Regions from separate parts of the Martelella sp. FLE1502 genome, predicted to be linked through region 2. Evidence: predicted binding sites of a transcription regulator. Region 2 holds the regulator's gene; the other holds the start of a gene.
What was found. Region 2 encodes HrcA, which represses chaperone genes, less so after heat shock. Its sites were predicted from a motif close to GTTAGCACTCNCNNNNNGNGAGTGCTAAC; they were not measured.
Positions count from the first base shown of each region.

Region 1: the regulator HrcA is predicted to act here: its motif matches at 1,681-1,709, upstream of groES (co-chaperone GroES).

Region 1 covers NZ_JBAKFQ010000011.1:121,477-127,166, reverse strand. Annotated here, with positions in the region: gene groL (chaperonin GroEL) at 1-1,247, opposite strand, end outside; gene groES (co-chaperone GroES) at 1,326-1,622, opposite strand; gene chrA (chromate efflux transporter) at 1,889-3,217, shown strand; gene V6767_RS11760 (TIGR01459 family HAD-type hydrolase) at 3,255-4,103, shown strand; gene V6767_RS11755 (bifunctional riboflavin kinase/FAD synthetase) at 4,124-5,104, shown strand; gene ileS (isoleucine--tRNA ligase) at 5,570-5,690, shown strand, end outside.
Region 2 covers NZ_JBAKFQ010000036.1:193-5,882, reverse strand. Annotated here, with positions in the region: gene V6767_RS21105 (hypothetical protein) at 1-345, opposite strand, end outside; gene hemW (radical SAM family heme chaperone HemW) at 441-1,598, opposite strand; gene rdgB (RdgB/HAM1 family non-canonical purine NTP pyrophosphatase) at 1,613-2,257, opposite strand; gene V6767_RS21090 (VOC family protein) at 2,480-2,893, opposite strand; gene rph (ribonuclease PH) at 2,898-3,620, opposite strand; gene hrcA (heat-inducible transcriptional repressor HrcA) at 3,772-4,860, shown strand; gene grpE (nucleotide exchange factor GrpE) at 4,967-5,599, shown strand.

The DNA.
Region 1 (5,690 bases), on a different contig from region 2:
CCGCCGCCGGGCACGATGCCTTCCTGAACGGCCGCGCGGGTCGCGTTCAGAGCGTCGTCGATGCGGTCCTTCTTTTCCTTCACTTCGACTTCCGTGGAGCCGCCAACGCGGATCACGGCAACGCCGCCAGCGAGCTTGGCAAGACGTTCCTGCAGCTTTTCGCGGTCGTAGTCGGAGGTGGTTTCCTCGATCTGGGCCTTGATCTGGGCAACGCGGGCTTCGATGTCGGCCTTCTGGCCGGCGCCGTCGACAACCGTGGTGTTTTCCTTGGTGATCGAGACCTTCTTGGCAGTGCCGAGCATGTCGAGGGTAACATTTTCGAGCTTGATGCCGAGATCTTCGGAGATGACCGTGCCGCCCGTCAGGATGGCGAGGTCTTCGAGCATGGCCTTGCGGCGATCGCCGAAGCCAGGCGCCTTGACGGCAGCAATCTTCAGGCCGCCGCGCAGCTTGTTGACGACGAGGGTCGCAAGCGCTTCGCCTTCAACGTCTTCAGCAATGATCAGGAGCGGCTTGTTGGACTGAACGACAGCTTCCAGAACCGGCAGGAGAGCCTGAAGGTTGGAGAGCTTCTTTTCGTGCAGCAGGATGTAGGCGTCTTCCAGCTCGGCAACCATCTTCTCGGAGTTGGTCACGAAGTAGGGCGACAGGTAGCCGCGGTCGAACTGCATGCCTTCGACGACTTCGAGTTCGGTTTCGGCGGTCTTGGCTTCTTCAACCGTGATCACGCCTTCATTGCCGACCTTCTGCATGGCGGCGGCAATGTCTTCGCCGATCTGCTTTTCGCCGTTGGCGGAAATGGTGCCGACCTGGGCAACTTCTTCCGAGGTGTTGATCTTCTTGGCCTTGGCCTGGAGATCCTTGACGACTTCGTTGACGGCGAGGTCGATACCGCGCTTCAGGTCCATCGGGTTCATGCCGGCGGCAACGGCCTTGTTGCCTTCGCGGATGATCGAGGAAGCGAGAACGGTTGCCGTCGTGGTGCCGTCACCGGCGATGTCGTTGGTCTTCGAAGCAACTTCGCGGACCATCTGGGCGCCCATATTCTCGAACTTGTCGTCCAGTTCGATTTCCTTGGCGACCGAAACGCCGTCCTTGGTGATGCGCGGAGCGCCGAAGGACTTTTCGATAACAACGTTGCGGCCCTTGGGGCCAAGCGTGACCTTCACGGCGTCAGCGAGCACGTCAACGCCGTGCATCATCTTTTCGCGCGCAGAGCGGCCGAATTTGATTTCTTTAGCAGCCATTTGAAAACTCCTGGTTTATCAAAACCTTATGGGCATATGCCCGGCTGGTTGGAAAGGTGGATCGTGGGAGGCGCTTGATTAAGCGACGATGCCCATGATGTCGGCTTCCTTCATGATCAGAAGGTCTTCGCCGTCGAGCTTGACTTCGGTGCCCGACCACTTGCCGAACAGAACGCGGTCGCCGACCTTGACGTCGAGTGCGACAACATTGCCGCTGTCGTCACGGGCGCCGTTGCCGACAGCGACGATTTCGCCTTCCTGCGGCTTTTCCTTGGCGGTATCGGGGATGATGATGCCACCCTTGGTCTTTTCTTCAGACTCCACGCGGCGTACAACGACGCGGTCGTGCAGGGGGCGGAAAGAAATGCTTGCCATTGTCTATACCCTCGATCGAATGACATTCGCGACCGTTTTCGCGGTCGCATGGATCAGTGTTAGCACTCTCATCCGGAGAGTGCTAATGGCGGTGATTTAAGGAGGGGGTGAAGCGGTGTCAAGAAACGGCTTCAAGTTTTTTTGAGCGCCGCCGGAACTTTTTGGGGCCTCGTATTGCCGGGCTTCATACAGGTTTTATGCCGTGATCGTAACCCCGACCCTTGATATCGACGCGGATTCATTTCCACCCGGATTGCGAGGACATTGTGACGGTCGGTGCGACAGAGGATAAAAAGCCGGCGTTCGGCGAGCTTGTCAGCGTGTTCGCCCGCATCGGCCTTCTGTCCTTCGGCGGCCCGGCCGGCCAGATCGCGCTGATGCACAGGATTATCGTCGACGAGAAGCGCTGGCTTCCGCCCGAGCGCTATCTTCACGCCCTCAATTATTGCATGCTGCTGCCCGGTCCCGAGGCCCAGCAACTGGCGACCTATGTCGGCTGGATGCTCCACGGCGTGCGCGGCGGCATTGCCGCCGGCCTGTTATTCGTGCTGCCGGGCTTTCTCCTGATTGTCGCGCTGGCCGCGCTCTATGCCACACTCGGCGACGCCGGATGGCTGGAGGCGATCTTCATGGGGCTGAAGGCGGCGGTGCTCGCTATCGTCGTGCAGGCGCTGTGGCGCATGGCCGGGCGTTCGCTCAAGGGGCCGGTCTCGGTGGGGCTCGCGATCGCGGCCTTTCTGGCTCTGTTTGTCTTCGGTGTGGCCTTTCCGGTCGTGGTGCTGGCCGCCGGGCTCGTCGGCTATGTGTTCATGCGGCGGCCGGTTTCCACTGAAGCCGATAACCCGCCACGGCAGGACTGGCGCAGGCGCGGCGTCTCCACCGTCGTGACGCTGCTTATCTGGACGCTCATCTGGCTGCTGCCGCTTTTCGCGCTGGCGCCGTTCGGCGGGTTTCAGACGCTGACCGACATTTTCGGCTTCTTCGTCAAGATCGCGCTGTTTTCCTTCGGCGGGGCCTATGCGGTGCTGACCTATGTGGCGCAGGAGGCGGTGGCCACCTATCACTGGCTGACGCCGGCGGAGATGATGGACGGGCTGGCGCTTGCCGAAACGACGCCGGGGCCGCTGGTGCTGGTGCTGTGCTTCGTCGGCTTTTTGGCCGCGCACGGCGCACCGACCTTTGCCGGGCCGCTCGTCTCCGGCATTCTTGGCGCGGCGCTGACCGCCTGGGCGATCTTCGTGCCGAGCTTCCTGTTCATCTTCGCCGGAGCGCCCTATGTCGAGGACCTGCGCCGCAACGCCGCGCTTTCCGGGGCGCTGGCCGGCATCGGCGCGGCGATTGTCGGGGTGATCGCCAATCTCTCGCTCTGGTTCGCGCTCAACGTGCTGTTCAGTTCGGTCGACCGGATCGCGCTGTTTTCGCTGCCGCCGTTCATGCGCGCGAGCCTGATATGGCCGGACGGGACAAGCCTCGATCCGGCCTCGCTCGCCATCAGCGTTGCGGGGATTGTCGCGCTTCTCAAATTCAGGGTCGGCATTCTGCCGCTTCTTGCCGGCGCGGCGCTTGCGGGGCTTGCCATCGGCACGCTGTTGTGACCATTTGTCCGCGCCTCCCACGTAACAAGGAAAATCCATGCCGAAACCGATCGACGCTCTCCATCAGCTTCATGCCGATTACGATGTCATGCTCTGCGATGTCTGGGGCGTTCTCCACAATGGCGTGGCCTCCTTCGATACGCCAAAGGCGGCGCTGGCCGAGGCGCGCCGCGCCGGCAAGACGGTGATCCTGCTGACCAATTCGCCCCGGCTTGGACCCTCGGTCAAGGATCAGCTTGCAGCGCTCGGCGTGACGGATGAAAGCTTCGACGCCATCGTCACCTCCGGCGATGTCACCCGGACGCTGGTGGCCGAGGGCCCGCGCAAGCTCTATTATCTGGGGCCGGAGCGTGACGCCGACCTTTACGGCGATACCGGGGTCGAGAATGTCGGCGAGGCCGATGCCGAGGGCATTCTGTGCAGCGGCTTCAAGGACGACGAAACCGAAACGCCGGAAGACTATCGCGATCTGCTGACGCGTTTTGCCGCGCGCGACCTGCCGCTGATCTGCGCCAATCCCGATCTCGTGGTCTCGCGCGGCAACCGGCTCGTGCCCTGCGCCGGCGCGCTTGCCGCACTTTACAGCGAACTCGGCGGCAAGACCCGGATCGCCGGCAAGCCCCACAAGCCGATCTATGACGCGGCGCTGGCCAAGGCCGCGGAACTGCGCGGTGATGTCGATCCCGCCCGCGTGCTCGCCATCGGCGACGGTATGCCGACGGATGTGCGCGGCGCGATCGATTACGGTCTCGACCTCTTGTTCGTCGCCGAGGGCATCCACGAGAAAGACTATGCCGAAAACGGCATCGTTGACGAAGCGTCGCTCGATCGGTTCTTGACGCAACACGGCGCGCATCCGAAATACTGGATGACGAAACTCGCCTGAGAAAGCGCCGGACGCACAGCATGACCGTATTCCATCGCAATGAATTTCGTGAGCCCCTGCCTGACGGGCTGAAGGGCGGGGTGGTCGCGATCGGCAATTTCGATGGCGTCCATCGCGGCCATCAAAGCGTGCTCAACCGCGCGCTTGCGATAGCCGAGGAGCGCGGCGTGCCGGCGCTGGTGCTGACCTTCGAGCCGCATCCGCGCTCGGTGTTCAACCCGCAAAACCCGGTGTTCCGGCTGACGCCGGCGCCAATGAAGGCGCGGCTTCTGGAGGCGATGGGCTACCACGCCGTCATCGAGTATCCTTTCGACCGCACATTCTCTCAGCGTTCTCCGGAGGAATTCGTTACCACGGTGTTGATCGACTGGCTTGCGGCAAGCGAGGTGGTGACCGGCTTCGATTTCCATTTCGGCCGCAACCGTGAGGGCGGGCCTGCCTATCTGATGACCGCCGGCAAGCGACACGGCTTCGGCGTCACGCTGATGGATGCGTTTCGCGACGAGGGCGCCGATGTCGTATCGTCAAGCCGCATCCGCGATCTCCTGACGCGCGGCGAGGTGGTTCAGGCGTCCGGCCTGCTCGGCTACCGCTACACGGTGACTGGCGAGGTGATCCACGGCGAGAAGCTCGGCCGCACGCTGGGCTTCCCGACCGCCAACATGGCGTTTGATCCAGACGCCAAGCTCAGCCCCGGCATCTATGCCGTGCGCTACCGCCGCCCCTGCGGCACGCTGCATGACGGTGTCGCCAGCTTCGGCCGCCGCCCGACCGTGGTGGAGGACGGCCGGCCGCTGCTGGAAACCTATATCTTCGACTTCAAGGGCGATCTCTATGGCGAGGAAGGCGCGGTCTCGCTGTTCGGCCGGTTGCGCGACGAGTTGAAATTCGACGGCCTCGAAGCCCTCGTCGCCCAGATGCATCGCGATTCCGATCAGGCGCGGGCGCTGCTTTCCGGCGTGAAGCCGTTTTCGGAGCTCGACGCGAAGATCGCGTTTTGATGATTGTGCCGCAAGGCTGTTCAATAGGCGCTGTTCTCCTCTCATGAGTTCACAAAGCGCTTTCTCTCCCTCATGAGTCATGCTCGGGCTTGACCCGAGCATCCAGGCCACACGGAGAACGTTGCCTGGACCCTCGGGTCAAGCCAGAGGGTGACACCGGGAGAGGGGAAGAGGGTAGGGGACTGCCCAAATTGACGGACAGGCTTGAGCCCTTGCTTACCCTATCAGATCCTGCCTCTGCCAGTTTCTCGCGCATGGCTCTTTTCATCCCCGCGAAAAATCAGTAAAGACGGCGCATGATGACTGGGTACCGGTTTCGCACCATACGAATTATTGGCCCGGCTTTCCGCGCGGCTTGAGATTTGAGCGCCGGAAGGTCCGGGATTTCGGCGCTTGAAGCGCCCCGACCGTCTCAATTTCCCCGATACATGCGCGCGATACGCGCCGCCAGAAGGCCGCGAACCCATGAGCGATACAAAAGACACCATCGACTATTCCAAGACCCTCTATCTGCCGCAGACCGATTTCCCGATGCGCGCGGGCCTGCCCGAGAAGGAGCCGGAAACGGTTGCCCGCTGGCAGGAGA
Region 2 (5,690 bases):
CGTCGTGATCGGCTCTTTCGCTTCCATGAACAGCTTCAGCGATTCCTGATAGCCGAAGGTCAGGAGTTGGTCGACATAGGCGATCAGCCGGTCGGCCCAGTCGAAGCCCATATAGGCGGCGAGCCAGACCAGAAGCGCCGCGATGATCAGCGCGTAGATGAAGCTGCGCAGCACCATCAGCACGATGGCGAGCAGCACGAAGGCGATCAGCCCGTAGAAGATCGATGGGGCCAGCGCCACGCCGTCCTGATGGGCGAGATAGCCCATATAGAGCGCGAAGATGATGCAGACCGCAGCGCTCAGCCGGTCGCGAATTTTGCGGTGGGTATAGGACGCGCTTGCCATTCTCGATCTCCCTTTTGATGCGGGCGCTCAACGCTTAAGAAACGCGGGCGCCGCAACCCGGTTCCCGATATCTCATGTTCAGCGATGATTGTCGATCAGGATAGCTCTGCAACCAGACAGTTCAAGACCAGCATGCCCGCGGGCGTTGCCCGCAGCCGGTGGTTGCCGATGCGCTCGATGAGGCCGAGGTCGAGCAGAAACGCCTCGCGTTCGGCATCGACCGGCCTGCCGGAAAGCGACGACCAGCGCGAAAGGTCGACGCCTTCCATCACGCGTAATCCCATCAGCAGCAATTCGTCGGCCTGTTCCTCGCCGGTGAGCATGCTTTGTTCGCTTGTGCCGTGGCCGGCTTCCTCGACCATCGAGAGCCAGGTTTCCGGGTGGCGTTCGGCGGCGGTCGCGATCTTGCCGGCGGTGGTCGCAAGCCTGCCATGCGCGCCGGGGCCGATGCCGGCATAATCGCCATAGCGCCAGTAGGTGAGGTTGTGCCGGCTTTCCGCGCCGGGGCGGGCGTGGTTGGATACCTCGTAGGCGGGCAGGCCGCGTTCCGCCGTCACGGCCTGCGTGATCTCGTAGAGCTCGGCGGCGTGATCCTCATCGGGCACGGTGAGTTTCCCGGCCTTGTGCAGCGCGTAGAACGCCGTGCCTTCCTCGATGGTGAGCTGATAGAGCGACAGGTGATCGGCGGCGAGATCGATCGCGCGGTTGAGCTCCGCCACCCAGTCATCGATGGTCTGGCCCGGCCGGGCATAGATCAGGTCGAACGACATGCGCGGGAATATCTCGCGCGCGAGCCCGATCGCGCCCAGCGCCTGCTCGACATTGTGCAGCCGGCCGAGGAACCGCAACTGTCGGTCATCGAGCGCCTGCACGCCCATGGAGACGCGGTTGACGCCGGTGGCGCGGTATCCGCGAAAGCGTGTTGCCTCGACGCTTGAGGGGTTGGCCTCCAGCGTGATCTCGATCCCGTCCGGCACATGCCATGCCTTGGCAACCGAATCGAGAATGCCGCCGAGCGTCTCCGGCGCCATCAGTGAGGGCGTGCCGCCGCCGATGAAGATGCTGGTGACGTCGCGCGGGCCGGAAAGGGAGCGCATATGGTCGATCTCGCGGGCGAAGGCGGCCATGAACCGCGGTTGGTCTACAGGCTGGTGACGCACGTGGCTGTTGAAGTCGCAATACGGGCATTTGGCCGCGCAGAACGGCCAGTGCAGATAGACGCCGAAGCCCGGTTCGCCATCGTCGCGGGCCATGGTTTGCGGTTCGCTCAGCGTGACAGTCCTTGTTCCACGAACAAACGGAAGGCGCGGGCGCGGTGCGACAGCGCGCCGCCATCCTCAGGCCCGCCATGGGTCTTTTCGTCGGTTTCCATTTCACCGAAGGTCCGGTCGTGGCCCGCCGGCATGAAGACCGGGTCGTAGCCATGGCCCTTGTCGCCGCGCGGCGGCCAGATCAGCGTGCCCTCGACCTCGCCCCGGAAAGTCTCGGTATGGCCGTCGGGCCAGGCTAGGCAGAGCACGCAGACGAAGCGGGCGGTGCGCTGTTCCGGTGTGGTCGCGCCCTTTTCGACGAGCAGCTTTTCGACCTTTTCCATCGCCATGCCGAAATCGCGGCTGCCGTCTTCCGTTTCCGCCCAGTCGGCGGTGTAGACGCCGGGCGCGCCATCGAGCGCGTCGACGGCGATGCCGGAATCATCGGCAAGCGCGGGCAGGCCGGATGTGCGGGCCGAGGCCAGCGCCTTGATCGCGGCGTTTTCCTCGAACGTCGTCCCGGTTTCCTCGGGCACGTCGAAGCTCAGTTCAGCGGCCGATTTCGCCGAAAAACCGAGCGGGCCGATCAGATCCGCGATCTCCGCGATCTTGCCAGCATTGTGGCTGGCGACGACGATGGTCTTGGTATCGAGTGTGCGCATGTCAGGTCCTGATCAGAGGTGATGGGGAGGGGCGAGCCGCATAGCCCCCAACCAATCTCCCCCCTTGAGGGGGAGATGTCGCGAAAGCGACAGAGAGGGATAAAGGGCATAAGCCGCAAGCTCCGTATTTGCCGAAACGGTCCACCCCTCTCTGCCCCTGTCGGGGCATCTCCCCCTCAAGGGGGGAGATCGAAGGGAGTGCGGGGCAAAGGCCGGGTATCATCACAGCCCCCAGAGCTTGCCCTCGGCGCATTCCAGGCTGTTGCCGGCGGGGTCGCGGAAATAGATCGAGCGGGCGCCGTTCGGCCAGCGGAGATCGCTTTCGATGGCGATACCGCTTTCGCCGAGGCGGTCGAGCATGGCGGCGAAATCGTCGTCCTTCAGCCGGAAGCAGACATGGCCCTGGCCGCGGCCGCCATGGGCGGGAACGGGCAGGGCGTCCGGTGCCGCGGGCTTTTCGGTTTCGTCCGGATTGAAGATCAGCAGCACGCCGGGCCCGCAGCGGTAGAAAATATGGCGGTTGCCGGCGCGGGAAATCTTCTCCAGACCCAGCACACCGCCGTAGAAATTCTCGGCGGCGTCGAGATCATCGACATAAAGCGCGGTTTCGAGAATGGCGGCGATCGAGCTTACCATGGCGTTACGCGCCCTCGACGGTCTTCTTCTGGAGATCGACAAGCTCGGCGATGCCGTTTCTGGCGAGGTCCAGCAGCGTCAGGAACTCGTCCTGGCTGAACGGCTTGCCCTCGGCGGTGCCCTGGATCTCGACGATGCCGCCGGTGCCGGTCATCACGAAATTGGCGTCGGTTTCTGCCGACGAATCCTCGAGATAGTCGAGGTCGATCACCGGCTGGTCGGCGAAGATGCCGCAGGAAATCGCCGCGACATGGTCTTTCAGCACCTTGCCGGTCTTCACCATGCTGCGGGCTTCCATCCATTTCAGGCAATCGTGAAGCGCGATCCATGCGCCGGTGATCGAGGCGGTGCGGGTGCCGCCATCGGCCTGTATCACGTCGCAGTCGACGCTGATCTGGCGCTCGCCCAGCGCTTCGAGATCGACGACGGCGCGCAGCGAGCGGCCGATCAGGCGCTGAATTTCCAGCGTTCGTCCGCCCTGCTTGCCGGCAGACGCCTCGCGGCGCATGCGCTCGCCGGTGGCGCGCGGCAGCATGCCGTATTCGGCCGTCACCCAGCCCTTGCCTCCATTGCGCAGCCACGGCGGCACGCGTTCTTCCAGCGAGGCGGTGCACAGCACGTGGGTATCGCCGAACTTCACCAGGCAGGAGCCTTCGGCGTGCTTGGAGAAGCCGCGCTCGAACGAGACGTTGCGCATCTGGGTAAGTTGTCTGCCTGATGGCCGCATGGGGAGGTCCTTCCGGTTGCTTTTGGCCGCGTTCTACGAGCATGCGCCCGCTTTTGCAAAGAAAAACGCCTCGCCGGCCCGGGTCAATTGCGCGGCGATGCCTTCGCACTATATTAGGCGGGAGACCATTTCATGTTCCGGCAAAGCTTGGATGACCACGAAACGCAATATCAAGGCCGATATGCCCGCCATCTCGCTCGATGACCGTTCGCGCGAGGTGTTCCGCCGCATTGTCGAGACCTATCTGGAAAGCGGCGAGCCGCTCGGCTCGCGCAATCTGTCGCGGCTTTTGCCGATGTCGCTGTCGCCGGCCTCGGTGCGCAATGTCATGAGCGATCTTGAGGAACTCGGCCTGATCTACGCGCCCCACATCAGCGCCGGGCGGCTGCCGACGGAAAGCGGCCTGCGCTTCTTCGTGGATGCCTATATGCAGATCGGCGACCTTGGAGACAGTGAGCGCGCCGAGATCGAGCGCCAGATGGGCGGTATCGGCAGCGGCCAGCCGGTGGAGACACTGCTGGACGAGGCGAGTCAGATGCTGTCCGGCATGTCGCGCGGGGCAGGCCTGGTAATGACCTCCAAGAGCGATACCGTGCTCAAACATGTCGAATTCATCCGGCTGGAGCCGACCAAGGCGCTGGCCGTACTGGTGGGCGAGCACAACCAGGTCGAAAACCGGATCATCGATCTTCCCGCCGGCACCACTTCCTCGCAGCTGACGGCCGCCGCGAATTTTCTCAATGCGCATCTGAACGGCCAGACCCTGCCGGAGCTGAAGTCGGTGCTGACCCGGCTGAAGGACCGCGTGCGCCATGAACTGGACCAGCTGTCGCAGGATCTCGTCGGGCGCGGGCTCGCCGTGTGGTCGGGCAGCGCCGAGGACGGCAATCCGGGGCGGCTGATCGTGCGCGGGCGCGCCAATCTGCTGGAAGGCGTGGCCGATGCCGCCGATATCGACCGGTTGCGCATGCTGTTCGACGATCTGGAGAAAAAGGACAGCCTGATCGAACTGATCAATCTCGCCGAAAGCGGCTCGGGCGTCCGGATTTTCATCGGCTCGGAAAACAAGCTGTTTTCGTTGTCGGGTTCGTCGCTGGTGGTCGCCCCTTACCGCGACAGCGACAACCAGGTGGTCGGCGCCGTCGGCGTTATCGGGCCGACCCGGTTGAATTATGCGCGGGTGGTGCCGATGGTTGATTATACCGCTCATCTGCTGTCACGGCTTTCCGGCACGCGCTGAGGCTTCAAACCGTATCGTCCCCATATCAGACCTTGATTTTTCAAGGCTGAACCTCGATATCGGGGCTCAAGAAATTCACCACTGGAATGAAATCTGCGGAGACGTCATGACCGACGAGACCAAGAAAAACGGAACTGACGAACAAATCAAGGAAACGGTGCTCGATCTCGAAGCCGAGATGGACGCAGCCGCCGCCGAGGATATCGCCGAGGAGGCTCAGCCCGAGCCCGATCCGCTTGAGGTCCTGAAGGCCGAGAACGAAAAGCAGCGCGACCAGCTTCTGCGCCTTGCCGCCGAAATGGAAAACCTGCGCCGCCGCACCGCCCGCGATGTCAAGGACGCCAAGGCCTATGCCGTGACCGCGTTCGCGCGCGACATGCTCGGCGTTTCCGACAACCTGCGCCGCGCGCTGGACGCCATTCCGGAAGACAAGCGCACCGAGGAGATCAAGGGCTTCATTGAGGGCGTCGAGATGACCGAACGCTCGATGCTGTCCGGCCTCGAACGCCACGGTGTGAAGAAGATCGAGGCCGAGGGCGCGCGCTTCGACCCCAATATCCATCAGGCGATGTTCGAGGTTCCGAACCCGGAAATCCCGTCCAACACGGTGGTTCAGGTGGTCCAGGCCGGCTACATGATCGGCGAGCGCGTCCTGCGCCCGGCCATGGTCGGCGTTTCCAAGGGCGGACCGAAGTTGGAAGCCGCCCAGCCGGCCGACGAAGCGCCGAAGGACGAGTGATTGCGCCGGGGCGGCGGGCGTTGCGCGGCTCACTAACGTTGCATCGTGATCCCGGCCTTGAGCCGGGACCCAGGGCGATGCGACGGGCGCG